DNA from 3 places in the Peribacillus sp. NPDC056705 genome. Region 1 is predicted to be linked to each of the others. Evidence: riboswitches for the same ligand, from Rfam matches in the RefSeq annotation. Region 1 holds a riboswitch; each other region holds the start of a gene.
The links. Region 1 has a riboswitch for cobalamin ahead of metE (5-methyltetrahydropteroyltriglutamate--homocysteine S-methyltransferase). Riboswitches for the same ligand answer to the same signal wherever they lie in the genome.
Positions count from the first base shown of each region.

Region 2: linked by a shared signal. The riboswitch ahead of ACFRAK_RS23235 (hypothetical protein) and the one ahead of metE (5-methyltetrahydropteroyltriglutamate--homocysteine S-methyltransferase) in region 1 are both predicted to bind cobalamin.
Region 3: linked by a shared signal. The riboswitch ahead of ACFRAK_RS19965 (energy-coupling factor ABC transporter permease) and the one ahead of metE (5-methyltetrahydropteroyltriglutamate--homocysteine S-methyltransferase) in region 1 are both predicted to bind cobalamin.

Region 1 is NZ_JBHTYI010000049.1:2,765-14,279, forward strand. Features, by position in the region: gene ACFRAK_RS26165 (D-2-hydroxyacid dehydrogenase) at 1-569, opposite strand, end outside; gene ACFRAK_RS26170 (aminopeptidase) at 720-1,829, opposite strand; gene bcp (thioredoxin-dependent thiol peroxidase) at 1,841-2,311, opposite strand; gene ACFRAK_RS26180 (ion channel) at 2,374-2,793, opposite strand; cobalamin riboswitch at 3,034-3,226, shown strand; gene metE (5-methyltetrahydropteroyltriglutamate--homocysteine S-methyltransferase) at 3,371-5,677, shown strand; gene ACFRAK_RS26190 (acyl-CoA thioesterase) at 5,677-6,150, shown strand; gene ACFRAK_RS26195 (ABC transporter permease) at 6,192-6,977, opposite strand; gene ACFRAK_RS26200 (ABC transporter permease) at 6,982-7,773, opposite strand; gene ACFRAK_RS26205 (ABC transporter ATP-binding protein) at 7,822-8,829, opposite strand; gene ACFRAK_RS26210 (hypothetical protein) at 8,980-9,300, shown strand; gene ACFRAK_RS26215 (glutamate-1-semialdehyde 2,1-aminomutase) at 9,444-10,733, shown strand; gene ACFRAK_RS26220 (glutamate synthase-related protein) at 11,063-11,515, shown strand, end outside.
Region 2 is NZ_JBHTYI010000031.1:7,564-14,132, forward strand. Features, by position in the region: gene ACFRAK_RS23220 (DUF4129 domain-containing transglutaminase family protein) at 1-1,871, opposite strand, end outside; gene ACFRAK_RS23225 (DUF58 domain-containing protein) at 1,868-3,028, opposite strand; gene ACFRAK_RS23230 (AAA family ATPase) at 3,061-4,017, opposite strand; cobalamin riboswitch at 4,208-4,427, shown strand; gene ACFRAK_RS23235 (hypothetical protein) at 4,585-5,130, shown strand; gene ACFRAK_RS23240 (ABC transporter substrate-binding protein) at 5,134-6,084, shown strand.
Region 3 is NZ_JBHTYI010000021.1:5,192-16,706, forward strand. Features, by position in the region: gene ACFRAK_RS19950 (energy-coupling factor ABC transporter ATP-binding protein) at 49-894, opposite strand; gene cbiQ (cobalt ECF transporter T component CbiQ) at 913-1,689, opposite strand; gene ACFRAK_RS19960 (energy-coupling factor ABC transporter substrate-binding protein) at 1,676-1,987, opposite strand; gene ACFRAK_RS19965 (energy-coupling factor ABC transporter permease) at 1,989-2,732, opposite strand; cobalamin riboswitch at 2,906-3,099, opposite strand; cobalamin riboswitch at 3,301-3,491, shown strand; gene ACFRAK_RS19970 ((2Fe-2S) ferredoxin domain-containing protein) at 3,642-4,010, shown strand; gene cobJ (precorrin-3B C(17)-methyltransferase) at 4,025-5,662, shown strand; gene ACFRAK_RS19980 (sirohydrochlorin chelatase) at 5,681-6,571, shown strand; gene cobK (precorrin-6A reductase) at 6,568-7,338, shown strand; gene ACFRAK_RS19990 (precorrin-8X methylmutase) at 7,351-7,998, shown strand; gene ACFRAK_RS19995 (cobalt-precorrin-5B (C(1))-methyltransferase) at 8,003-9,115, shown strand; gene cbiE (precorrin-6y C5,15-methyltransferase (decarboxylating) subunit CbiE) at 9,099-10,313, shown strand; gene cobI (precorrin-2 C(20)-methyltransferase) at 10,306-11,013, shown strand; gene cobM (precorrin-4 C(11)-methyltransferase) at 11,010-11,515, shown strand, end outside.

The sequences.
Region 1 (11,515 bases):
GCTCCCGGTATGGCTTCCAATAAATTATCCAGAGTATAAAGGTGATCGATGGATTCCACTGGCTTCCCGCTCCGGTTCACTCCCATCGTCGTCATCCCAAAGGCTTTCCCAAGACGAGCCACCTCCCCTCCAATTGCACCGGCACCAATAACGAGCATAGTCTTGCCATTCAATTCCCCTACTTCAATCTTTCTATCCCACAATTCTTCCTTTTCATTCTTGATAAGCATTTTCAATTTCTTTTCATATTGCAAAAGCATCCCTATCGTATACTCGGCCATCGGGATTTTATGAATGCCTCTTGCGTTTGTCACCAGAATGCCACGTTCCTCAATGGCTTTAAATGGCATTAATTCCATCCCTGCACTCATGACCATGATCCATTTCAAGTTCGCCGCTTTCCCAATGATTTCTTCAGTTAAGTCTTCACCATATGTAATTAGGATTTCCGCTTCACGAAGCGGCCCATCCGTCCATCCTTTTTGATAAATGAAGTTCAAATCTGGAAAAGCTTCCATCATCTTCGTTTGGATGCCTTCATTCGGAATGACAGTCGAAAGTATTAACATGTTTATCTCTCCCTTTTAATTAACATAAAAAAAAACACGGGCTCTATGTGTCCCGCGCAACTTTCTCTGAGGAGGTATTCCCTTAATAAAGCATATTCAGGTGTCCCCTTTTTGAGTTGGACAAAAGCCTTACCCTTATTAAAAAAGGCTTTATTTTAAACAATTTGGGTTTAATGCATGTAATTCCGGCAAAATGAAATCGCCATCCCTTCTGATCGGAACGTCGTCAAAATAGATGTCACCGCCCCCATATTCCGGACGCTGGATCAAGACCATATCCCAATGTATCGATGAACGATTTCCATTATCCGCTTCTTCATAGGAGAGCCCAATAGCCAAGTGCAGACTCCCGCTTATTTTCTCATCGAACAATATATCGTCCATAGGTTCCAATATATATGGATTGATTCCAATTGCGAACTCCCCTATAAACCGGGACCCTTCATCAATATTCAGAATTTGGTTCATTTCTGAGTCACGATTGGAAGTTGCTTTAATGATTTTTCCCTTTTCAAAGTTTAATTCTATGTCACTAAAGGTGATTCCTTCATAGGTTGTGGGTGTGTTAAAGGATATCCTTCCATTGAGACTATCTTTTATGGGTGCCGTAAACACTTCCCCATCCGGTAAATTCTTTTTTCCGGCACATATGATGGCCGGCATACCTTTAATGGAAAAGGTCAAATCTGTTCCTGGTGAAACGATCCTGACTTTGTCAGTCCGTTCCATCAATTGTTTTAATGGTTTCAAGGCCGCCTCCATTTTCCCGTAATCCATGGTGCAGACGTTCAACAGAAAGTTTTGGTACGTGTTGAAGGGCATGCCGGCTTTTTGCGCTGATGCGTTGGTGGGATAATTAAGTAAGACCCAACGTCGGTTGTTTACATAGAAAAGAGTGGGGGAATTCATAGCCTCCCCCTGAAGACGGTGCCTCTCGATGGGAACATCAGTCATTTCCACTTCGTTTTCTTCCCCAGTGATGATGATGACTGCATCGATATCTGTATATTTCTTCAGAGCCCATTGCGAAGATGTGTCAAGTTGTTCCTTCACATTCCCTTGTAACAGGTGGCGGCTTATCTCATCGTCTTCGAGTTCTACATATGGATAAGCACCCACTCTGTAAATTTCATCAATCAGCTCTTTCAATAATGGTTTCGTGTTAATATGCCCCCGTATGAGGATTCTCTCTTTTGGCTGTATTTGTATCGAATGATGAATCAGCCTGGCTGCAAGCTTCGTTATTCGCTCATCCTTCATCTGCCTGTCCCTTATTTTTCGAGGTCACGAAGAGTTTCAAGAGCTTCTTCGACGTGGCCTTTGACTTTTACTTTACGCCATTCTTTGACTATCTTACCAGCCTTATCTATCAGGAAAGTTGAACGTTCAATGCCCATATACTCCTTGCCAAAGTTCTTTTTCAATTGCCAAACATCAAATGATTCAGCCGCTTCATGATTTTCGTCAGCCAGCAGCAGAAAAGGCAATCCATGCTTTTCGATGAACTTTTCATGACGTGCCGCTGGATCTGGGCTGATACCAATGATGACCGCGTCCAATTCCTCGAATTGCTCATTATGGTCCCGGAAATCACAGGCCTCCGTCGTGCAACCTGGCGTCATGTCTTTTGGATAAAAATATAAAACAATGTTTTTCCCCTTAAAATCCGATAGGGAAACCATTTCACCATTGTTTGCAGGGAGTTTGAAATCAGGTGCTTTTGCTCCAATTTTAACAGTCATATTGAACCCTCCATTTCCTTCATTATGGTAAGAGTACCCAATAATCGAAAGAAACACAACTTTCATTTATTCCTCCTATCATTCTGTTCCAGATCGATAACTGTCCGAATCACGAACGCTGCCGGTAGTGTATACCCGATGAAAGCCTGAATGGTAGCTATCATCCTGCCCATGCCAATCGGGGCTATATCTCCATACCCTACAGAAAACATCGTCATCGCACTAAAGTAAAAGGAAGTCTTCAACTGTTCATAGAAAGTGCCATCCAGCCGATTGCCCATATCAAGAATCACCGAATGATTCTGAAGCTCGTATAATAAATAAATCAGTGCGAACCCAACCAATATCGTCGCATATAAATTGCCAAGCCACAGCATATCCTCCAGAGAAAACTTCTTTCCTCCCGACTCAACAAGAAATAACGTACGAATGCTCATCACCATGCAAAAAATGATTCCTGCAATCAAGATGTAGAAAGTCATCCCCAACGCCCCATTTCAATACGCCACTCCCTCTATACATACTCCCTGTCCAAACAATATATTCTTTTTTAGGAACAGACCTTATCCTCATCACCCACACACTCAAAAAAACGGATTCTTTTCCCGAATCTCATGTTGACCCTTTTGGTCGGATATGTTAAGATTGTCTAAATTTTTATAATAGTTTTTATTTTAAAAATTTTAGACTTGCAAACAGTTTATAAAGGCAGGTTTTGTAAAATTTCATATGTGGAAATAGGTTCCTAATTATTAATTAGGATTAAAAGGGAAGTCCGGTGTAATTCCGGCACGGTCCCGCCACTGTAATGGGAGTGTTAGCGCCATCCAATATGCCACTGATCAACGGATCGGGAAGGCCCGCCGCTAATGATAATCCCTAAGTCAGGAGACCTGCCTATTTCAACAACACTGTTTTAACCTACGGGAGATAGGGAGGTGTTAGGGACCTTATAATTGTAAGGGGCATTCTGAATGCCTCTTATTTTAAGCATTTCTAACTTTCTCTTTTGACGGTTAGGGATGCTTTTTTTATTGTTCAATAATATGAATTGGGAGGATGGGAATTTTGAAAAGCAGTAGTTTGGGTTACCCTCGAATCGGGGAAGATCGTGAATGGAAACGTACATTGGAAGCTTACTGGTCAGGTAAAATCGATGAAGCGGAATTTACGGCACAACTAAAAGCAATCCGTTTAGGCAACTTACAAAAACAGAAGCAACGGGGCATTGATATCATTCCTGTCAACGACTTCACTTTCTATGATCAAATGCTCGACATGTCCGTCATGTTCGGTCTTGTTCCTGAACGTTATTCAGCCTATGAAGGCGGTAGAGTTCCTCTTTCCGTATATTATTCAATGGCTCGCGGAAACAATGATGAAGTTGCTTCCGAAATGACGAAATGGTTCAATACGAACTATCACTATATTGTCCCTGAATTAAAACTGCCACAGCTGACTTTAACAGAAAATAAACCACTTGCAGCATACCGGGAAGCCAAGGAAAATCTAGGGATTGAAACGAAGCCCGTATTGATCGGACCTTATACCTTCATCTCCCTTTCCAAAGGCTTCAATAAACAAGAGATCCCTGGCATCATCCTGAGCTTGCTTCCCCTATACACGCAAATCCTGCGGGAGTTGGAGCAAGAAGGAGTGAAATGGGTACAAATGGATGAACCTGCTCTTGTTTCATCCATTTCCAAAGATGATATGCAAACTGTTACTTACCTCTATGAAAAGCTGAATGAAGCAGCACCGAACCTGAACATCATGCTACAAACATACTTTGATGCCGTGGAACACTACCAAGAAGTCATCGAATTAAAAGTCCAAGGAATCGGTCTTGATTTTGTACATGATAAAGGGAGGAATCTAAGTAATCTTGAAGCATTCGGCTTCCCTAAGGACAAAGTACTTGCTGCAGGTGTGATTGACGGAAAAAACATTTGGCTATCTGATTTATCGAAAAAAATTCAATTGATCGAGACTCTTAAGAAAAAGGTAGCCGAAGACCAAATCTGGCTTCAGCCCTCTTGTTCCCTGCTTCATGTCCCAGTGACCGTTCGTAATGAATCCGCCCTTTCAAAAGAAGTGAAACAGGCCCTTGCTTTCGCTGACGAGAAACTTGAGGAAATCACACTCTTGGTCAAAGGGAATAATCAAGGCTTTGAAGCAATCGCCGAAAAAGTCGATGCCAATAAAATTACGGTTCAAACGTTAGCAAGTTCAAATGCACGGAATCATGGGGCTGTACGATCGAAAGTCGAAAAGGTTAAAACCAGGACTGCCGGCCGTCAAATTCCATTTAAAGAGCGTTACCAAAAACAACAGGAATTTTTCAAATTGCCTTTCCTTCCTTCGACTACGATCGGTAGCTTTCCGCAGACACTTGAAGTTAAACAAGCACGCGGGAAATTCAAAAAAGGAGATTGGACCGCTCAGCAATATGAAACATTCGTTAACGAAGAAATCGGCAAATGGATCGAAATCCAAGAAGAAATCGGTTTGGATGTTCTCGTTCACGGGGAATTCGAACGGACGGATATGGTTGAATACTTCGGCCATAAGTTGGGCGGATTCATCTTTCTGGAAAAGGGTTGGGTCCAATCCTATGGATCCCGCTGCGTAAAACCACCAGTCATCTATGGCGACATCCATTTCATCGAACCGATGACAGTCAAGGAAAGTGTTTACGCACAATCACTGACGAAGAAGACGGTAAAAGGAATGCTTACAGGTCCTGTTACGATTTTGAATTGGTCATTTGTCCGTGATGATATTTCCAGGGAGAATGTTTGTTATCAGCTGGCGCTCGCTTTGGAAAAGGAAGTCATTGCATTGGAATCTGCTGGAGTTAAAATGATTCAGGTTGATGAGCCTGCACTTAGAGAAGGTCTGCCATTGAAAAAAAGCGATCGCGACGAGTATTTGAACTGGGCTGTAAATTCATTCTTGATATCCACATCAAGCGTGGAGGAAACAACCCAAATCCATACGCATATGTGCTATTGCGACTTCAACAGTTTCATGGATGTCATCTCCTCCCTCGATGCCGATGTAATTTCCATCGAAACATCTCGTAGTCATGGGGAGCTTGCTTCCGCATTCGAGGAAAAAACATATGAAAAAGGCATTGGCCTGGGTGTGTATGATATTCACAGCCCGCGTGTGCCGGCAGTGGAAGAAATGGTCGATATGATTGAACGGGGCATCAAGGTATTGGATAAAGACCAGTTTTGGATCAATCCCGACTGCGGCCTGAAAACAAGGGGTATCCCGGAAACCGTCGCTTCCCTGAAAAACATGGTCGAAGCAGCAAGAATCGTCCGTGAAAACCTTTTGGCCAAACCAACAGGCCTATGATGGAAAAGAATGTGGCCCATCCAACACAGCAATCACGGACTTTTTTAACCGACCTTGTTTTTCCACCGGATACAAATCATCACAATACCATCTTTGGCGGAAAAGTAATGGCCTATGTTGATAAAATAGCCTGCATTTCAGCTATGCGCCATTGTCGAAAACCCGTTGTGACTGCTTCAAGCGACTCTTTTGATTTTTTGGCCCCCATCAAGACAGGGGATGCGATCAACCTTGAAGCTTATGTCACCTGTGCTCATCGCACATCAATGGAGGTATTCGTGAAAGTGGAGCGTGAGAACCTATTAACAGGTGAAAAACAGCTTACAGCACGCGCTTTTTTAACGATGCTGGCCATTGATGAAGACGGTAAGCCGACAAAAGTACCTCAGGTCATTCCGGAAACGGAAGAGGAAAAGCAGCAATATGTTGAAGCACAAGCAAGATATATTGAAAGAAAGAAAAAAAGGAACTAAACAAAAACCCCTTCAACATGAATGCTGTTGAAGGGGTTTTTTTAGTTCCCTGCCCCGCGGTACCTCTTCACTCCCTGATTCCATATGAAAACGGATATCACGAAAAAGGCGACCCCGATTACAGGTGTGGCAAATGCATATGCATACCACTCTTCTTTTCTTAGGAAATAAGATGCCGGATAGACACCAACAAACGCGAATGGCAGCACCCACGTAAGGACAAAACGGATGACCTTATTATAAATATCAACTGGATAGCGCCCGTAGTTCCCGATATTGTACATCATTGGCATGATGGATGTTTTCGCATCCGACCAGAACCCGATACTAGCTATCGCAACGAATATGGCTGCATAAGCAAGGGCCCCTCCTATTGCAAAAATGATGAAAAGAATCGGGTCATACCACGCAAGCTGAAGATCCAATGAAATCCCCGAATAGAATATAATGATCAAACCGGTCACAACACCAAATAACGCTTCTAGCTCGATTCTTTCTAAAATGACTTGAAAGAGGCTATGTATCGGCCTTGTTAATATCCGATCCATTTCACCTTTGACGATATAGCGGTCATTAAAATCCCAGATGTTGAAAAAGGCAGAAAAAAGGGCAAACGGGATGAGGAAGAATCCATAAATGAATATGATTTCTTCACGGCTCCAGCCGTTTAAAAATTGGGTATGCCCAAAAACGACTAAGATAAATACCAGATTCACGACCTGATTCAGCAGGTCAGATAGGATTTCCATGAAGAAATCGGCTCTATATTGCAATCTGGTTTTCATATATTGACTCACATATTGAAAAAACATCGATACATAAAACATCCCGTCAACCTCCTTGAATAATCAGCTGTTTTTTTGCGACTATCCATAAAAGCTGAATCGGTATTATGAGAATGATGCACCAAATTAATTGTTGTAAAAGCGCCATGGCAATTTCGCCTGAACTGTACCCGTTCGTAAAAATCATGCTTGGTACATAGCTGATCCCTTGAAAGGGTAGATATTTCATCACTTCCTGCGCCCATACCGGATAGAAACTGATGGGCAGCAGCAGACCGGAAAATAAATCAATGATAACCCTTTTAGCCCGGATCAATCCGGCATTATTATATAAGAAAAAGGTAGTGATTCCCGTCAATAAGTTAATTTGTGTATTGATGATGAAACTGAACAGCAAGGAAATGCCGAACATCCCCCATGTAGCCGGCTCGTGCGGCAATTCGATAGGAAAAATGAAAGCTACCAGCAGCATTCCTGGAATCGAGAAGAAGAAGAAACGGAATATCCCTTCCCCAAGTCCTTGCATCGTTTTCATGCCTAAATAGTTATACGGCCGGATCATTTCAATGGCTACCTTGCCGTCTTTAATTTCAGTGGCGATTTCGCGGTCAATATTATTGAAATAAAAAGCGCGCGCCATCCATGCAACCGCGACATAGGTTGTCATCTGCATACTTGATAGTCCTTCGATGGAGCTTTTCTCTCCATATATCGCATTCCATAAGAAATAATAGGCACCGATATTGATGCTATAAATTAAAATGCCGGTATAATAATCCGTTCGATACGCAAGCATCATCAAAAAACGCATGCGGATCATTGCAAGATACTTTCCCATGGCCCTCCCCCTTCTTGATAGACACGTTGTTTCTTAATGATAAGAGAGTCAGACAGTGCCTTCTTCGTAAATGTTGCGAACAATCTCTTCAATGGACGTTTCATGGATTTTGATGTCCTTTATTTTAAAATGAGATACAACAGCCGAAACAAGCTGTGAAATATGATCATTTTCTTCTTTCAATAAGGCAATGTATGTTTGATCTTTCTCATCATAAACCCAGTTAGCAGTAAATGGGAGCGCCAATGATTGCAATTCCTTCAATGCGATCGGCTCGATGAATTGAAAATGGATCTGTTTTTCCTCAGCCCAGTTATCTTTCAAACTCTGTAATTCCCCATCATAAATGATCTGTCCTTCATCAAGCATGATTACGCGCTCACATAATGCTTCAATGTCACCTAAATCATGGGTTGTCAAAAGGATCGTCGTATTATATTTCTCATTTATTTCTTTCAGGAACTCACGAATCTTCATTTTCACGAGTACATCAAGTCCAATCGTCGGCTCATCCAAGAACAGCAAAGGCGGATTGTGGATCAATGCTGCCGCAAGCTCGCAGCGCATTCGCTGACCAAGTGAGAGCTTACGCACTGGCTTGTCCAGCAAAGGTCCGATATCGAGCGTCTTGATGACATGTTCCATATGATCGTTATATTGTTCATCCGTTACCTTATAGACCTTTTTTAGCAGCCTAAAGGATTCTTGAACTGCAATATCCCACCAAAGCTGTGAGCGCTGACCGAATACGACTCCGATTGTCTGAGTGAACTTTTCCCTTTCTTTATGTGGATTCATTCCATTGACCGTGATTTCACCTGCTGTCGGTTCCAAAATACCTGTCAGCATTTTGATCGTGGTCGATTTCCCTGCACCATTTTCCCCGATATAAGCTACCATCTCACCCTTTTTTACAGTAAAATTGATATCATTGACGGCAGGGACGATTTTATAATTTCTGGTAAGTAAATCCCGGAAGGCCCCCTTTAACCCTGTACGGCTTGATGCCGACTTAAATTCCTTCCGAAGCTGTTTCACTTGAATTGCATCACTCATCCTGTTACATCCTCCGTAATCTCTTGTCCTAATGAATTAGTTTATCCAACCTACCCTTTTTAGACAATAAAAATGCTTGGATGCCCAATACCATTTTCAGGGCGAAAAGATCGTTGTATCAGACACATATATAAAGGAGACGAGTATGCTATGAATATCAAAAAATTATTACTATCACAAATTGAAAAGGTCGTTTTCGACCTTCGATATGACTTCCTTTATGAAGATGAGTACGGGGAATTATTATGCCAGGTCATCCAAAGGGATTCCAGCGGGTCGATTGAAAGCACCCCCATCAGTTTCCATCTTTGCATTAATGAAGAGAAAGGGACCGGCCAACTAATCTATTACCACGCACAGGGCGAAATGAACCGTCAATCATTCGACATCGAAAACCCAGAAACCATCTTGGCCATCCTTACTTTCATAACCGGATTTTTAGGATCCTCCCCCATTTCGCAAACAAAATGAAGTCCCTGAATCCTGATGTTCTAGGGGTGCAGTGCTTCCATGAGGGGACGAATCACATTTCCTAGCCTTCGACCCAGATTTACGGACGGAAAAGTGCTATGATTAAGAGGAAATATGTTTATATTTTTTAGGAGGTTTTAAGATTGGATTTTAGTAATTCGGAGCTTTTACATAAAGAGGCATTGGAACATATCGTTGGCGGGGTTAACAGTCCATCCCGTTCTTACAAAGCTGTAGGAGGCGGTTCACCTGTTGCGATGGATCATGCCAAGGGTGCTTATTTCTGGGATGTTGACGGCAATAAATATATCGATTATTTAGCTGCATATGGCCCGATCATCACAGGTCATGCGCATCCACATATTACGGAGGCTATCGTTAAAGCTGCAGAAACGGGCGTTTTATACGGCACTCCGACAAAACATGAAGTCAAGTTTGCCAAAATGTTGAAAGAAGCCATACCATCCATGGATAAAGTCCGCTTCACCAATTCAGGAACCGAGTCCGTCATGTCCACCATCCGCGTTGCCCGCGCTTACACAGGACGGGATAAGATCATCAAGTTTGCAGGCTGTTACCACGGACACTCCGACCTTGTTCTCGTCGCTGCAGGTTCCGGCCCGTCCACTTTAGGTACACCGGACTCTGCCGGCGTTCCAAAAAGCATCGCACAAGAAGTCATCACGGTACCTTTCAATGATATCAAGTCATTTAAAGAAGCACTGGATAAATGGGGCAATGAAATTGCTGGCGTTCTGGTTGAACCGATCGTCGGCAACTTCGGAATCGTGGAACCAAGCCCTGGCTTCTTGGAAGAAGTCATTTCATTATCTCACGAAGCCGGATCACTCGTAATTTTCGACGAGGTCATCACAGCATTCCGCTTCATGTATGGAGGGGCACAGGACTACTTGGGAATTCAACCCGATTTGACCGCGCTCGGAAAAATCATCGGGGGCGGGCTTCCTATTGGAGCCTATGGCGGTAAAAAAGAAATCATGGATTCTGTCGCCCCGCTGGGACCAGCCTATCAAGCGGGTACAATGGCAGGAAATCCAGCTTCCATGCTTTCCGGGATCGCTTGCTTAGAAGTGCTTAAAGAAGACGGGCTGTATGACGAGCTTGACCGGCTGGGGAAAATCCTTGAAGAAGGCATCCTGAAAGCGGCTCGCCAATATAATGTACCGATCACCATCAACCGCCTTAAAGGAGCGCTGACGATTTATTTCACGACAGAAAAAATTGAAAACTATGAGCAGGCGGAAAATACGGATGGCGAAATGTTCGCTAAGTTCTTCAAACTCATGCTCAACCAGGGAATCAATTTGGCACCGTCAAAATACGAAGCCTGGTTCTTGACAATTGCTCACACGGATGACGATATCGCTTATACTCTAAAAGCGGTTGAACATGCATTCAAAAACCTAATATAATAAATCGAATCAGCATAATTATTCATTTTTTATACACCCTCAGGATGTACATCTATCTTGGGGGTTTCTTATTTCCATGTAATAAATCTTTAATATTGGCATTTTAGGCCACTTTCCACCTAAATCCCATCAATCACAGCATCCATCCCATTGTATAAAAAATTGATTTCTGAATATTTAAATGATATGATATGGATACATTTATACACTTTCTTTCAATCTATCAAAACTTGGACTATTGTTCGGGTTTACTAATATTTCCCCCACTAAACACATGCTACAGGAGGTGAAAGGCAGAGAATAAGGGTAACCTTATTCATGCCACATTTATGGCCCAACAATGGACACCTGCTACATTCAAGGAATTTCACAAGGAAGAACATGATGCCTGCGGTATCGTTTCCTGCATCGAAAAAAAGAAAATCCCTACTAACGAAAACATCTTTGCCTGTATCGACGCCCTGGTTAAAATGAACCATCGCTGTGGCTTCATCAATGGTGAGGGCGATGGCGCCGGCATCCATATCGATATTCCCCGGGCTCTTTGGAAAAAGAAGCTTGAAGCGGTAAATGTCGATTCAAGCATCGTCGATCAAGATTCCTTCATAGTCGCCCACTTATTTTTAAGCAAAAAAACAGAAGCTAACGACTTAAAAATCGAAGTCAAGGAGAAACTGCTCCAGCATGGTCTCTCATTGATATTCGAAACGGATAAAGCCTACCGTTCCGAGGCATTGGGACCGATTGCCATTCAAGAAGACCCAGTGTTCTGGCAATTTGCC
Region 2 (6,569 bases), on a different contig from region 1:
ATCAATACACCTGACAGTATGATGGCAGTCCATTTTAAGAACCATTCCATGTTCCTTGTTTTCAAGGGTGATCGAGTTTCCCTATCAGGTGTATCATGGAGTTCCTTGGCCTCTTTCCTTGTTTGCTCTTTATTAATTGGGGTTTCTTCAGTGTTCTTCACTTCCTGTTTCCATTCCGAATCGTAAAATTCAACTTCCCCATCAAAACCCTTTGTCGGCTCGAAGGGAACCCAGCCTATCCCTGCAAAATAAACCTCGACCCAGGAATGTGCATTATTATTGGTCACCTTATATACGGACTCGCCATCAAGGATTGATTTTTCCCCTTCCGTATAACCCTTTACCCACCTTGCAGGCATATTGGCGGCTCTTAGTAAAACGACCATTGCACTTGAAAAATTATCACAATACCCTATCTGTGTCTCGAATAAAAATTGATCGACATAATCTTGATTGCTCTCCGGATAGGGAATATCGTCCTTAGAATAACTGAATTCAGGTCCGTCAAAATAATCCTCAATAGCTTTTGCTTTATCGTACCAATTCGTTTCATTCCTTATAAGCCGGGATGCCAATTCATATATCCGGTTTGGCAATCCCTCTGGAAGCTGAGTGTTTTTTTCCATTATTAAATCCATCGACCCGTCGGGATCCGTTACCTTCCTTAACTCAGCTATATCAAAACTCTGCATATCATAGCTAAGCTCATACTCTTTCAGGGAAAGTCGTTCGCCAGTATCCTGTTCGGAAATAACTTTGTCCATTCCCTGATAATATTTGAAATCCTTCCCGTTTTTGGCCTCAATCTTTTTTAAATACCCGGATTGCGGATGAAGGATATGGGAATATGATTCCATCATGGACACATTTGCCGTCATTCCTTCTGTCCTCACCACTTCAGTAACGTCGTGAAGACCTAAAGATGCCATATCCTGTCCGTTGGAAAAAGTGTGAAAGTCCGTTTCCAGTATGGAATCCCACCCTTTGCCGGTATAAATATCCTTGTTCTCGACTTTCCAGTAATGTCCTGCAGGAGCATTATTATAAAAAACGATGGAACTATCCGGCTCTATCGAACCGCCAAGCTCCGAATCGTCTTCATCATATCCCACACTTTTACGCTTCGAACCTCCTTCTTCTTTCCCCGCTTTATCAGAATAAGAAGTAATATAAGGCACCGGGTCCGGCCACTGCGGAGAGAGCTTCGGGGCAGCGAAACCAACAAGGACACTTACCAATATCATGCCGGTCAGCATCAAGATCCACTTATTGATGGAAGCCATCTGAAACTTGATCCTCTCCTGTATCGTCAGACGCAGCAGGGACAGCAGGCCTAGCATCAAGAAGCCGATGATGATTATTCTAATCATTGCCATATCCCCCGCATAAGGAGTGAATGTATCAAGTACAGATATAAAAATCACCGTTAACATAAAAAAGAAAAAGATGCTTTGCCTCACCATCACCCAGTAATGGATCAAGTATGTTACAAGCCAAAGAAGGACAAAAAATAACATCGTTCGAAATGGATTTGTGATCAACTCCCAATTCCCATCATATATAAAACCAAGATTGCCCTTAAAATCCGCTAGAAATCCTTTCAGCCATGACAATTGAAATAAAGCGTCTATTGAATGGAGGAACTGTAATGAAATCATTATATAAGCACTATTGAGAATAACTCGGATTGACCAATGTAGGCGGAAATAATGCAGCAGCAGGGAATAGAGCAAAAATAAAATAAAAATGATGATATTACCTGTATCGGTGAGTTTATCGACAGGCCTTAACCATTCAGTAATCAACAACAGACCAAATACATACATCAAGACATGCATGAACCTTTCCAACTTTTCGGTGGTGACATTCACTTTGCCATCACCTCTGATCTATCAAACTTTAGTTGGCCCTGTTCAAAAAAGCTAACCTTCATCCCCCTCGAAACAGCTGCAGAACTTGACAACCTTTCCTCATCAGTAAGATTTGCCTGTTTCTTAACACATAACATTAATCCCTGATTAGGTTGGAAAGCACTCAATATGTCCACCTTTTCTAAAGTTAAGTCTGAAACGATGAATATCACAGCAGCGTTTGCCGGAAGAATTCCCTTCCTGACATTTTCATTCAATGCGTTTACTGCACTCGGCTCTTCTTTAACAAGTCTGTAAAAAATCCTTCGTTTCTGGTAATTGCCCGCTGCTGCCGGTATGATCATCCTCGACCCCATACTCACATACCCAATTTCCATGCCTTTCTTTAACATGGCGTGAGCAACGGAAGCAGCCATCACAATGGATTCTTCGAATAAATCCGACGGCTTTTCATCAAGCATGATGAATACATCCCGGTTTTTCTGCACTTCGAATTCCTTCGTCATGATTTCACTCGTTCTGGCCGTCGCCTTCCAATTAATCCATGACAACTGATCGCCTGGCTGATATTCCCTTACTCCGGATACCACTGAATGTTCCCGTTGTGTTTTCTTTGTTGAAACCACTGCCCCCTGATTGAACACTCGATCAAGATCACTGTAGGCAAGCTCATGATAACGAGGAAAAACAGTTATTTTCAGAGGTGAACTATATATCGCTTCCTTTTCGACTAACCCGAAAAAATCCCCAACCCAAAAGCGGATCGATTGAAACGAATGCTCTCCACGCTCCATGTCTTCCAAGGTATATGACATGCAGAAGGTACGCCTGAATCCCGGAAAGATAATGATTTTCCTTTGAAATCCCCTATCTTCCAGACGCTGAGGCAATTCCTCCTCTACCACCATAAATAGTAGGGGCAGCCGGTTTTTACGGGTAAACGTCAATGCTATTTCAACAGATTCGCCGGCCTGGCATTCCCTTTTATTGATCTTTCTCTCAACGATCAAATCATGCAGCGGATAAAACAGCAGAATCAAAGCGTACACAGAAAACGGCAAAAATGAATAAAAAATGAACCAACTGACAAAACCACCTTGAAACATTGCATAGCAAAAGGAAACCGTCAAGAGTAATACAAGTCCGACCACACTCATATTTCCCCTTAAAATGTTGATGAATTTGCGCATTAGGTCATAGCCCGCTTTACAGGCACCTGTGTTGTCGCCACAACTTCATGTATCACCATTCCAGCATCGAAGCCCTCATACTTCGCTTCAGGTTTCAAAATAAGCCGGTGGGAAAATACGAATGGCACCAAATATTGAACATCGTCCGGCAGAACATAGTCCCTGCCCTGGACCCGCGCGTAAGCCTGGGCTGCCTTCATCAAGGCTATCGATCCACGCGGGCTTACACCTAAATAGACCCCTTCATGCGTACGTGTTCGATTCGCCAATTCAACAATATATCGTTTTATTGTGTCATCCACTATCACAGCTTTTACCTCAGCCTGTAATTCTATCAATTCATCCAAGGTGATGACGGCTTCCAGCTCATCAAGCGGTACCGTGTATTGAGCTCTATTAAGAACCTCTATCTCTTCTTCCACACCCGGATAGCCCATTTTCATTTTTAATAGGAATCTATCCAATTGAGCCTCCGGAAGCGGATACGTCCCCTCGTATTCGATCGGATTTTGTGTCGCCATTACGAAGAACGGCTTCTCCAATCTCCTTGTGACACCATCAATCGTCACACTTGCCTCTTCCATGGCTTCAAGTAATGCAGACTGAGTTTTCGGCGAGGTCCGGTTAATTTCATCGGCTAAAATAATATGTCCCATTATCGGACCTGGCCTAAAAATGAATTCTTGTTCCTTAGGATTGAAGATCGAAACACCAGTAACATCAGAAGGAAGTAAATCAGGTGTGAATTGAATTCTCTTAAAGCTTGCACCTATAGATTTTGCCAGTGCCCTTACCATGACTGTCTTCCCTACGCCCGGAACATCCTCCAATAAAACATGTCCACCGGAAAGGAGTGCCACGATACTTAGTTCTGCTATATCCCGTTTTCCGATAATCACCTTTTCGATGTTCCCCAGAACCATTTCCAGTTTTTGATTGACCTGCTTATAAATCATTCTCTACCTCCCGGGATTCACAGTATCACCATGATTTCATACCTTTTTCTATATCAAAATTTTACATTAAGCTCCAATTAAACCTTACATTGTAAGTTTACTAGATATTCGGTAAACCATAAACGAATTTGTCCAAAAATATTAATGCAGTCTATTGAAAAAAGGTATGGTAAACTGTTGCTAAGTGAATATGAATCTTGCAGAAAAAGGTGCTGCATTGTCAGCTTAATAGGGAATTCGGTTTAAAACCGAAGCTGTTTCCGCAACTGTAAGTGCTAATGAAATAAGATGTTTACCACTATTTGAGGTTGTAATCGCTCGCCGATTACCGGCCATTTAACCCAAATGGGAAGGTTCTTAGAGTAAAATGACGCACGAGCCAGGAGACCTGCCTTTTTTCATCGTATTATGCTCTTCGGAAGATAGGAGATTGTACGGCCCTCCCATCTTTTTCTACTACAGATACATAGATGCCCGAAGCCGACCAAAACTCTTGGTCGGCTATTTGTCTTGCTGGGAAAAGCAATACGGAGGTCATTCACCCAATACGTAAAAGGAGGAAGATTTATGGCAAAGAAAGACTTTCGTTTTTTATGCTACCCATACATGCGTGAGTCCGTATCGACCGTCGATTTTGAAATCCGCACAGACTCATTGACGACACAGATCGGCTTGGCCGCCTCGCTTACTGAGGACGTCCCCGATGTATACCGTGACTTAATGGAATTATTGCCCATGGTTTACCATTTAAACGGCTCAGTCCGTGGGAATTTAGCCATTACCGGCGATGATCTCGACCGTTTAAGTGCAATCTACGACCGGTATGTCGCTGAAGTGAGGGATCGAATCGAAACATTCGTCCTTCCACAAGGATCAACCGCAGCATGTACTTTGCATACTTGCCGCAGTGAGGCCAAAAAGTCCGTGCGAGCTTTACACAAGGTAAGTCTAGAAAAGGAAATTCCAGGAATTCTTTTTGATTACGCTCACTTGCTTGCAAATGTATTATTCGTGATGGCAGTCTACGTCAATAAGCAACAGGGGATCGAGGAGATTCCTTTTATAAGTAAATCATACCCAACCAAACCAATGAAAAAGAAAACGGAGGAATAAATAATGAAGAGAACCCTACGATTCAGTTGGATTTCCATGCTGATGCTTACGCTATTCCTCACCGGATGCGGAGTGAACAATGATCAATCCTCAAAGGATAATAAAGATAGTAAAAAGGTCGAAGAAATCAAGGATTATACCGTTACGGATGATACTGGTAAGAAAATAAAATTCGAGAAAATCCCGGAAAAGGTCGTTTCACTTCAGCCAAGCAATACGGAAATCTTATTTGCCCTTGAACAGGGTGATAAAGTCGTTGGCGTGACAGACTTCGATAATTATCCAGAGGAAGCGAAGGATATCGAACATGTTTCAGACTCCGTTAACATTAATGCAGAAAAAATCATTGCCTTGAAACCTGATGCCATCATTGCTTATACCATTGGGGATGAAACGGCACTGAAACCACTTGAAGATGCCGGTATCCCTGTATTCATCATTAAATCTGCGGCAAATTTCGATGATGTATATGGTGATATCGGGCAGATTGCTAAAGTGATGGGTGTCGCCGAAAAAGGGAATGAATTAGTGAAAGATATCAAATCCCAAATTACAAATGTCGAAGAAAAAGTGAAAACCTTAGATGAAAAGGAGCAAACATACTTTGAGATTAGCCCTGCTCCGGAAATCTATACAACAGGATCGGAGACCTTCCAAAATGAAATCATGGACACTGCCGGCATAAAAAACATCTTTGATGACCAAAAAGGCTGGGTTAAAGTATCTGATGAAGAAATCGTCAAAAGGAACCCTGAATCCATCATCACCACCGCCACGTATGCAGATGATGCTGTTGGTGAAATTAAATCGCGTAAGGGCTGGGAAGATATCGATGCGGTGAAGAACGATGATGTCCATTTACTTGATGAAAATATCATGTCACGTCCTGGACCAAGGGTCGGGGAAGCTGTTGAACTCGCAGCAAAGACTGTTTATCCTGACTTGTTCAAATAACACGATAGGAGGATACGCCAATTAATCGGCGCATCTAAGTTTGTAGACAAAAGGGGTTCGGAATTAAAAAATTCCGAACCCCTTTTTGAAACACAATTTTGGCCAGGTTTAAGAGAAATAGGCTCTACGATCGACTATGTTAAGCCATGCCCTATGGGCCATCTTCTTTTAATTATTAAAAGCGAAATGAGCATCGTCTGTATCGACTATTTTTGAGTCCCCTTAATGTAGTCCAACGAATACCTTACTTTTCATTTGCATCTGCGAATACATGCCAAATCGTTTTTTGTATTTCGGATATCTATTTTTTACACCATGATGACTGCGCAGATGATATGCATCTGACACATATGCCCGCCAGTCCTCAGGTATGGTTACTATCTAATTGTTATAACAAAGTCGATTGAAGAGAAAGGTACGGGACTCCTGCTTAGAAATGCGGGTCTAGTGAGACCCAGCAGGCGCAAGCCGAGGAGGCTCCCTGA
Region 3 (11,515 bases), on a different contig from region 1:
GACCCCCTAGCTTTTGGAAAGAGGAAACAATAGCTAGGGGATGCTTAATTAATAAATCCTTTCAGTCTCCAACATTTGAAGCAATTCTTCCTTCGTTCTTGGGAAAAGGTCCCGTACTAAAGGTTCCCTTGATTGAAGAAGGGCTTGAAACATTTCAAAAACCCACGGCTTCTCCAGATGTGCCTGCAGCAAAACGTCTTCATCATGGAAAACGGATACGAGATCCCCTTGGTATATGACCATACCATCGTTCATGACAACGACTTCATCAGCCCATTGATATGCTAAATTAACATCATGAGTTGATAGGATTATCGTTCTGTGATGGTGGTGGATACTGTCCAGCAGAGCCATGATCTGTCTTGAGAAATAAGGATCCAATCCAGCTGTAGGCTCATCCAAGAGCCAGACATCAGGTTCCATGGCGAGTACCCCTGCAATGGCGACACGTTTTTTTTGCCCAAGGCTCAAAAAATGGGTGGGTCTGTCTTTCAGTTCCGTTATTTCCGTTTCAGCCATCGCCCAATTTACTTTCTCCTGGACTGCATTTCTATCCCATCCTAAATTCATCGGTCCAAACGATATATCCTGTTGTACATTAGCGGAAAAGAGCTGCGAGTCGGGATCTTGAAAAACAATCCCCACTTGCTTTCGTAATGATAATAATGCTTTACGGTCATATTTCATTTTCTTGCCCTTAAATCTGATCTTTCCTGCCGTAGGTTGTAAAAGACCATTTAAATGGAGGAATAAAGTCGATTTGCCGGCACCATTATTGCCTAATAATGCTATCTTTTTACCGTGTTGGATCGTTAGCGAAAGATCGTTTAAAGCAAACGTTCCATCCGCGAATTGATGGGTGAGGCCTTCTATATGAAAAATATGCTCGTCCATTCTTGGGTTGCCTCCAATTTACAAATATCCATTAATAAAGATTAAGCTTCCTAGTATTACAATCGCGATCAGCCAATTGCGTGAGGAGTAAGTGTAAGTATCCTCGATATAGGAAAGGTTCTCCTGATAGCCTCTTGCGTTCATTGCCATCGTCAAATGTCCAGAGCGCTGCAATACTCCTAAAAATAATGATGAGGTTAGTAATCCGAGAGAGCGAATGCCTTTCCTTAACGAACCATACCCCAGCCGTGAAGCTTGTGATTGGTGAATGGCCAAAGCTGTTTCTAAAAAAATAAAGATGAAGCGATAGGTCAATTCTATTAAATCGACCAATAAGGAAGGCACTTTAAGTTTTCGCATCACCGATAGAATGACGGTAATGGGTGTAGTTAAGGTGAGAAAATATAAACAGCTGATGCTGCCTATTACGACAGTGATCAAATTGATCACTGTTCCTATGCTGTCATCGCTGATGAATATTTGCCAGTTCCCGACCTTCCAGGACCACCATATATTCGAAAACGAAGTAAATTTGCTTGTAAAAGAAAAAAGGATGGTAATGGTTCCTGATAGTATAAAAAATCCCGGTAATAGAAGTAATTTAAAATAATAAGAAACCGGGATTTTTGCCGCAAAAATGATTAAAGCGCTCATCACCGTAAAAGTGATGAGTGAAACGGTCATATCCCTTACCGTTAACGAAAATAGCAAAAGGGAGATTGCAAAAACCATCTTTTCTAACGGATGTACATCCTTTAGCCCATTGAAATAGGCATATTTATCAATGAGTAACATGCTTCGATTTTCCGGGAATTTCCTGTTTGGTTTGCTTATTCCTTTGTTTCGTTACACCTATGAAATAACCAATGAAACCGGCTCCGATTGCAGCTTGCAGCGCAAATAATAAACTTTCGGTTTCCGCACCTGGCGGCTCCCAAATACTGTTGAACCATGGCTTGTATTCCGGCTGGATTTTAGTGATGGCTTCTTCAGCTTCTCCATCGGCACCGCCAAATTCCGTTCCTTGTTGCGTGATTAACGGTATGGTAGCAAGAACGACCACCAGGAAAAGCAGCAGTAAACTTTTTTTCATGTTAACGGGCCTCCTTAGATAAAACTCGCAGCAACTTCAATTCGCCTAGATTGTATTTTTTTAAGAAATTCATCACGACGACTGTCAGTAGCCCCTCACTGATTGCCAAGGGAATTTGGGTCAGGGCAAAAATCCCTGCAAATTTACTGAAAGAGGCCATGAATCCTCCTACCTCGGATGGAAAAGCAAGAGCAAGTTGAATGGAAGTTACTACATAGGTTCCCAAATCTCCAAAAGCAGCAGCCAAGAACACGGCAAGTGAAAAGGACCAACCCAATTTAGTTGCGCCCTTGAAGACGAAGTAAGCAATGAGCGGTCCGCAAACGGCCATGGAAAATGCATTGGCCCCTAATGTCGTCAATCCTCCGTGAGCCAGTAAAACGGCTTGAAATAATAGAACGATGGAGCCAACGACACTCATGGCCAATGGACCGAATAAAATGGAGCCCAAACCAACTCCGGTAGGGTGTGAAGAACTTCCCGTAACAGAAGGAATCTTTAGGGCGGATAAAATGAATACAAATGCACCCGATAGGCCAAGCATCATTTTTGTTTCTGGGTTTTCCCTTACTTTGGTTCTAATGGACCGGTAACCTAGGATTAAAAATGGAAGCGTCACGGCCCACCAGAATATAGCCCATTCAATGGGTAAAAAGCCCTCCATGATATGCATGGCCATTGCCCGTTTTGGGACGAAAAGCAGTAAAATGACAAAATAAATGGTCTTCCAATTGGTTCTTTTCATTCTTTCTCCTTTCAAAACTTTTAATTTTTCTGAACAATCTTGAGAAGAAAGGCGGCCCAACATAAAAAGCACTTCTCTCAAAGGAAAGAAGTGCGTAATGAACAGGAATTTTGCAGCATAAACCAACCATGGGCCTTTCTGCCTGATCCGCACACCCATCCTCGTAGGTTGAAACAGTTTCACGCTTCATGGCAGGTCTCCTGGCTTTGGTTCATCATCCCATTACATCCTTCCCATCTCATTTGACAGTGGAATTGTTAAAGTAATAGGACTCCCCTTTACAGTGGCGGGACCGCTCCGGATTTTCACCGGCTTCCCTTTTAAGCTGAATTCCGAAAAATTCAACACCATAAAACTTATGTAATTATTTAGAAAATTCTCGTATAGTGTACCATAAAGAAATAATTCCAGCTATACTATCTTTTTTTTTTGACTAAGTTTGTTGCAAGGAAAGGCTTGTTGACAGGATATACACTATTAAACTTTTCTAAACAGTCGGAATAAACTATTGAATTTTGATAAAGTTGTTATATGATAGATAAAGTTAGTTAGAAATGTATAATAAAACCAAATATTTCATTTTAAAAGTGCCCTTGTGTGAATATGCAAGGGATAATAGGGAAATCGGTGAAAGTCCGATGCAGCCCCCGCTACTGTAAACGCTGATGAAATTGTCGATAGCCACTGGCATTGTTGCCGGGAAGGGACAAGGTAAAATGAAGCGTAAGCCAGGAAACCTGCTTTTAAAATTGCATGATACTTTTCGGAGGGAAAGGTAGAAGGACTATGACGATTTCGGGAGATTGGGCATTCTTGCCTGGGGCTCCTCATCCATATAGTTTTTTTAAACCTTGACTCTTATGTTAAGGTTTTTTATTTTGCCTTTTCCCTGAACGCAGGAGGAAGAAGATGACTACTTGGAACTTAATGGGTACAAATACACATCTGTTGATTTGTAATGGAAGCAGCTGTATGAAAAAGGGCGGGGAAGAAGTAACCCAGGCGATTCGCGATGAAATTACTTCCAAAGGACTGGACATGAAAATCCATACAACGAGGACACGGTGTAACGGAAGATGTAAGGATGCCTGCGTTGTGATTGCCTATCCTCAAGGAAACTGGTATCGAGTGGAGACGCCTGATTTCGGCCGCCAAATTGTCAGCCATATCGATGATGGGGAGTTTGTTCCACAAATGATCTACCAATTCAATGATGGGGAAATGGCACCCAATCCAAATTTTCCTGCTCATACGGGTATTTCAAAGAACAAAGCGTAAAAGGAGATGTCTTAATGAGTACAAACGGTAAATTATTCGTCGTGGGCTTTGGACCAGGGAATTTTGAACACATTACCAAACGTGCTGTCGAAGCCCTTCAAGAAAGTGACTACATCATTGGTTATAAAACTTATGTTGAACTCATTCAGGGACTGCTTACAGATCAAACGATTATTAGTACGGGGATGACTGAAGAGGTATCGCGTGCTCAGGAAGCAGTGAAACAAGCGGAGCTGGGTAAGAAAGTTGCGGTAATCTCCAGCGGGGATGCTGGGGTTTACGGGATGGCTGGGTTGGTTTATGAAGTATTGATTGAAAAAGGCTGGAAAGAAGAAACTGGAGTGGGTATTGAAGTCATTCCTGGCATTTCTGCAATCAACTCTTGTGCATCTTTACTTGGGGCACCAGTCATGCACGATTCGTGTACAATCAGCCTCAGTGATCATCTAACTCCTTGGGAACTGATCGCTAAAAGGGTTGAAGCAGCTGCAATGGCAGACTTTGTCATTGCCCTGTATAATCCGCGCAGCGGCAGGCGGACGAGGCAAATTGTTGAAACACAGAAGATTCTCCTTCGCTACCGTTCACCCGATACACCTGTCGGGTTGGTGAAAAGTGCCTATCGCGATAGGCAAGATATTGTCATAACCAATTTAAAAGAGATGTTGAACCACGATATTGGAATGTTGACCACTGTCATTATTGGTAATTCCTCCACCTTTTTATATGATGACAAAATCATTACACCAAGAGGCTATCAGAGGAAATATACTTTGAATTCGGAAAAGCAACCATTGAAGCCGCATCAGCGTCTGCAAAAAGAAGCGGAACCGTGGGCATTAGATCAAGAAGCCTTCACCGAATCCTCTGGAGGAGTTGGATTACTTACAAAAGCACCTGAAAAGAAGCCAGCTTCCTTTGAAATGGCAATGGAAGCACTGTCAAGAGTCAAAGGTCAAACCGTTCAGCAATCCATTGAGCCGATTGTTCAGCAAAAAATGGAGTCGGTATTCGAACTTGCCGTTAGTCCAGGTGTGGCGAATAAACAATTCACTCCCAAACAAATGATGACACTTGCGGAAGTTGTCGGGGAAAAGGGCACGATGGAATACACGCCAAATCATAAAATCGTATTAAAGATACCGACAATGGATCCGGAAGTCATTACGGGGAAATTGCAGTCAGCAAACTTTCTATTATCACCGATTGGAGATGTACTGACATTAAAAGCATGTGATTTCTGTGATGGCGAAAAAACCGAATCCATTCCTTATGCGGATGAAATACATCGGGTGCTTGGCGGAATGAAAATGCCAAAGGAACTAAACATCGGTTTTAATGGGTGTGGGATGGCTTGTTATAGTGCTGTGATGGATGATATCGGGATTGTCTTCCGAAAAGGGAAGTTTGACTTATTTCTTGGAGCTAAACCGGTTGGAAGAACAGCCCATCCAGGTCAGCCTGTTGCAGAAGGCATTGAACCGGAACAGCTTGTTGAACTGATTACGGACATTGTCGCGGAGTATAAGCAAAATGCCCATCCAAATGAGCGGCTTTTTAAATACTTCAAACGTTCGAAAAAGATACAGAATTTTTCTTATCAGGACATCGCTCCCAAAATAAACATAGAGCCTGCGCCTTGTGAAGACTAATCAAGAGGGGGAAAGTAAATGAAAGCAGTTTTGTTCGTAGGACACGGAAGCCGTTTGGCTTCGGGAAACGAAGAAGTCCTTCAATTTATTGAAAATATGGTTCCGGCATTGGATGGGCGCTTCCTTGTTGAAACGTGCTTCTTGGAATTTGCGGCACCGAATATATCCAAAGGCATTGATAATTGTGTAAAACGAGGGGCTTCTGAAGTTATCGTCATACCAATCATTTTGTTGCATGCAGGACATTCGAAATTACATATCCCAGCTGAAATAGAGGATGGGAAAACAAAGTATCCAGAAGTGAAATTCACATATGGCCAAACGATCGGGGTCCACCATGATATATTGACAATCCTGACAGACCGTCTTGAGGAAGCGGGATTCGATACAGCTTCTGAACAGGCAGAGACAGCAATATTGCTGATTGGCCGAGGTGGCAGTGATCCTGATGCAAATAGTGATATATATAAAATTTCACGATTATTATGGGAAAAATTGAACGTAAAATGGGTCGAAGCAGCTTTCATGGGTGTAACGGACCCGCACGTTGACGAAGGTATTGAACGATGCATCCGCTTAGGGGCAAAAAAAGTAGTGATGCTGCCATATTTCCTGTTCACAGGTGTGTTGATGGAAAGAATGGAGGATATGCTGAAAGGCTATCAAGAGCAATATCAAGATCAAGAATTCATTTTGGCTAAGTATTTTGGATATCATCCAACATTACAGAACATTCTGCAAGAACGTGTAATTGAAGCTAGTGAGGGCAGATCAAGCGGGGCACGTGATTTGGAAAACTATCGTAAACATGTCGAGAAATATGGACATGCCCACCATCATCACCATCATGACCACGATCACGACCATCATCACGATCACGTTGGGCAAGTGGTGGGGACGTCAAAATGATTTTGTTTTTGGCGGGTACAAGTGATGCAAGGGAATTAGCGATTGAGATGCAGCAGGTGGGATTCAAGGTTTTGGCAACTGTTGTAACCGGGTCGGCAGCTAAAAGTTTGCAAGATGCAGGCATAACCACCCGGATTGGCCGATTAACTGCAGAGGATATGACATCTTTAATCTCGGAAAAAGGTCTCCAGGCAGTAGTTGATGCAAGTCACCCATTTGCCGAAGAAGCATCCAAGAACGCCCTTAACGGAGCAAAGGCAGCAAATGTCCCTTATATTCGTTATGAGCGTGAAAGTCAACGGTTTCAGAATGATAAATTGATAGTTGTCCGTGATTATGAGGAAGCTGCTAAGCTTGCTGCTGTGAGACGGGGAGTCATCATGCTTACGACAGGAAGTAAAACCCTGGCGGTGTTCGCAAAAGAATTGGTAGGGCTAGAGAATACAAGAGTCATAGCGAGAATGCTGCCACGCATGGATAATATGGAAAAATGTGCTCAGCTGGGCATTGAGCAAAAAAATATCGTTGCGATTCAAGGGCCATTTTCCAAAGAATTAAATAAAGCTCTATATGAACAGTATGGGGTCACATTGATGATTACGAAAGAAAGTGGCAAGGTCGGTGCGGTTGATGAGAAATTGGAAGCAGCGTTGGAATGTGGAATAGAGACGATCATGATATCGCGACCGGATGTTGACTATCAAAATGTTCATTCCAGTTTTGATCATGTCATCGCCGAGTTGAATAAACAACTAAATGAAAAATAGGAGGAATGCAAGATGGATTTTAAAACGGATTTTAAACCACTAACGGTAGACCCAGACAAAATATATGATTATAGCTTCTCAATCATTGCTGAAGAAATGGGCAATCATGATTTTTCTGAAGATGAATGGAAGATCGTCCGCCGGGTCATTCATGCTTCAGCGGATTTTGAATTGGGAAGAAGTGTCATCATCCATCCAAATGCCATTCAAGCTGGTGTGGAAGCCATTCGCAAAGGTAGACATGTCATTGCGGATGTGCAAATGATCGAGAGCGGTACAGGCAAAAAAAGATTTCAAAAACACGGCGGGGACGTTCATTGCTATATTTCAGATCCGGATGTGATGGTCGAAGCAAAACGTTTGAATACGACAAGGGCGATCATTTCGATGCAAAAAGCCGTTAAGGAAAATGAAGGGGGCATTTATGCCATTGGCAATGCACCTACAGCTTTACTTGAGCTCATTCGCCTTATTAAAGAAGGGATTGCAAAACCGGACTTAATCATTGGAATGCCTGTTGGGTTTGTTTCTGCAGCGGAATCTAAAGAGGAACTCGCTAAGATCACGGAGGTTCCATTCATTACGAATATTGGCCGAAAAGGTGGAAGTACTGTCACTGTTGCTGCATTGAACGCGATTTCCCTTTTAGCTGATAGTTAAAATCATGGAAAAGAAAGTAAAAAAAGACCCCTCACAAATGCGTCATGGGTATACGACAGGGGCATGTTCGACTGCCGTGACTAAAGCGGCATTGACTGCATTGATCACGGGGGATGCACTTGAGGAAGCGACGATTTCCTTGCCCATCGGGCGAGATGCCACTTTCACTATTGAGAAATATGCTATTTCGGAAAATGCGGTTAGTGCTGAAACGATCAAAGATGCCGGAGATGATCCCGATGCTACCCATCTGGCACATATTATCTCTACGGTCAGCTGGTCGGAGGCACCTGGGATTATCCTGGATGGAGGGATAGGTGTGGGGCGTGTGACCAAACCCGGGCTTCCTGTCCCTGTAGGAGAAGCGGCCATTAATCCTGTACCGCGCAAAATGATTTTAACCACTGTGGAACAAACATTGGAAGAATTTAAGATCAATAGAGGAGTGAAAGTCGTCATCTCCGTGCCAGCAGGTGAAGAAATAGCGAAAAAAACATTAAATGGCCGCTTGGGGATTGTGGGGGGCATTTCCATTTTAGGAACAAGGGGCACTGTCGTCCCTTTTTCCAGTTCAGCCTATATGGCAAGCATCGTCCAGGCTATAAGTGTCGCCAAAGCGAGTGGCTGTGAGCATCTTGTCTTAACTACTGGCGGGCGCAGTGAAAAGTATGCGATGGGCCTTATCCAGGATTTGCCTGAGGAAGCCTTTATTGAAATGGGTGACTTTGTGGGCTTCTCACTTAAGCAATGTAAGAGACAGGGAATTAAAAAGGTATCATTGGTCGGCATGATGGGGAAATTCTCCAAAGTGGCCCAAGGTGTGATGATGGTGCATTCAAAAAGTGCCCCGGTCGACTTCGGTTTTCTATCGGAAATAGCCCAAAGCGTCGGAGCTGAAGATGATCTTGTTCTTGAAATCAAGAATGCAAACACGGCGTCCCAAGTCGGGGACATGATGTCAGCGATAAATAATGTTGATTTTTTTAATAAACTATGTGAATCCTGCTGTCACTCTGCCATAAAGCAAGTGAAGGGCGGAATTGAAATGGAAACGGCGATTTATTCGTTGAAGGGACAATTACTGGGAAGGGCTGTTGGAATTGAGTCAATCGATTAAATTAATCGGGATAGGGGATAACGGTCAGGAGAGCTTGCTGCCCCAATATGCCCAATGGATAGAAGAAAGTGAAGTGCTGGTCGGAGGTGAACGGGTCTTATCGTTTTTTCCGAACTATTCTGGCAAGAAGATTGTCATAAAGGGCGGTTTGAAAAAGGTGGTGGAACAACTGCGGGATGAAACTCATCCAACAGTTGTCTTAGCTTCCGGTGACCCATTGTTTTATGGGATGGGAGGCTATCTTTCAAGCAAAATCAACATAGAGGTTTACCCATATTTCAGTTCAATTCAGCTTGCTTTTGCAAAAATGGGTGAAAGCTGGCAAGATGCCTTCCTAGTCAGTGTTCATGGCCGCAGTATGAAAGGTCTGGCCCAAAGGATAGATGGGAAAGCGAAAGTAGCTTTGCTTACTGACATCGAAAATAGTCCCAATCAACTTGCTAAATATCTCATTTCATTCGGAATGACTGAATACCGGGCATTTGTGGCTGAAAATCTTCAAGGAGAAACCGAAGACTCTGGCTGGTATGAACTTGAAGAAATGGCGGAGCGGGAATTCTCGCCGTTGAATGTCGTCATTTTGAAAAGAAAATCAGAAGGTCCAAGCTGGTCCTTGGGGATAGAAGATGAAGAATTTTCGCAGCGGAAACCCGACAAAGGCCTCATAACCAAAAAGGAAATTCGGGTATTAAGCCTGCAAGCGTTGAAACTCAGGAAAAACAGCACCGTTTGGGATGTTGGGACGTGTACGGGCTCAATGGCAATTGAAGCGGCCAAGCTTGCATCCGAAGGCCAAATTTTCGCAATTGAAAAAAATGAGCCTGATTTAGAAAACTGTTATCAAAACCAGCGTAAATTCCGTACAGATATAACGGCCATTCATGGAAAAGCTCCGCAAGGACTGGAAACTTTTCCGGATCCTGATGCGATCTTCATTGGCGGGACCGGCGGCGAAATGGCAGATCTCATCCATACATGCTGCAAACGATTGAAAGAAGGCGGCAGAATCGTTCTGAATGCTGCGACGATTGAGAATCTTTACAGGGCTAATGAGGCATTTGCTGAAGCTGGTTTTCACACTTCCATCATGCATGCCCAAATCTCCAGAAGTAAGCCAATATTGGGAATGAACAGATTTGTTCCGCTTAATCCTGTGTATATCATTACTGCACAACGAAAGGAAGACATGAATGAGTAATCTTGGTACATTATTTGGCCTTGGCGTGGGCCCGGGCGATCCAGAGCTTATTACAGTAAAGGCATTTCGCGTGATTCAGGAATCTCCGGTCATTGCGTATCCAAAAAAAAGAAAAGGGAGTAAAAGCTACGCCCATCGCATTGTTGAAGTTTACATTCGTCCTGAAGAGAAGGATATGCTGGGGCTGGTTTTTCCGATGACGAAAGATCAAGCGATTTTGGATCGGGAATGGAAGGGAACGGTCGAAAAAGTTTGGCAAAAATTAAATGAAGGTAAAGATGTTGCTTTCGTTACGGAAGGCGATCCGCTTTTATATAGTACGTTCATACATATGATGAAATTGATGCAGGAGTTGCATCCCGAAGTCGAAATCAAGACAGTCCCGGGCATTTCTTCTTTTAATGGGTCAGCGTCAAGACTGGGCATCGCTTTGGCTGATGGTGATGACCATGTGGCGATAGTTCCTGCAAGGGATGACTATGAAGCGATGAAGAAGGCGATCGAAGATCATGATGCCGTGGTGTTCATAAAAGTGGCAAAGGTCATCGATTTAATGATTACCGTTTTAAAAGATTTGGACCTGCTTGAAAAGGCCTCGGTCGTAACCAAAGTCACTTCCGATGAAGAAGTGATTTGGAAAGTAAGTGAATTGGAAGGACTTGAACTAGAATACTTAACATTGATGGTGGTGAGAAAATGAAGATATATATTGTAGGTGCTGGCCCGGGTGACCCGGATTTGATAACTGTAAAAGGATTGAACATTCTCCAAACGGCTGATGTGATTTTATATACGGATTCATTAGTGAATGAAGAATTGATTGCTAAGGCAAAACCCGATGCCGAGGTGCTAAAAACGGCAGGTATGCATTTGGAGGAAATTGTTGGCATCATGGTTGAGCGTGTTAGAGAAGGAAAGATGGTTGCTAGAATCCATACAGGGGATCCTGCCATGTACGGTGCAATCATGGAACAAATTGTCCTTTTGAAGAAAGAGGGTATTGGTTATGAGGTGATCCCGGGCGTAAGTTCGGTTTTCGCCTCGGCAGCTGCAATAGGAGCAGAGCTGACTATCCCTGATTTAACTCAGACACTCATTTTGACGAGGGCTGAAGGACGTACGCCTGTTCCGGAATTTGAGAAGTTACGTGATTTGGCAAGTCACCACTGTACGATTGCCCTTTTCTTGAGTGCGACCTTGAC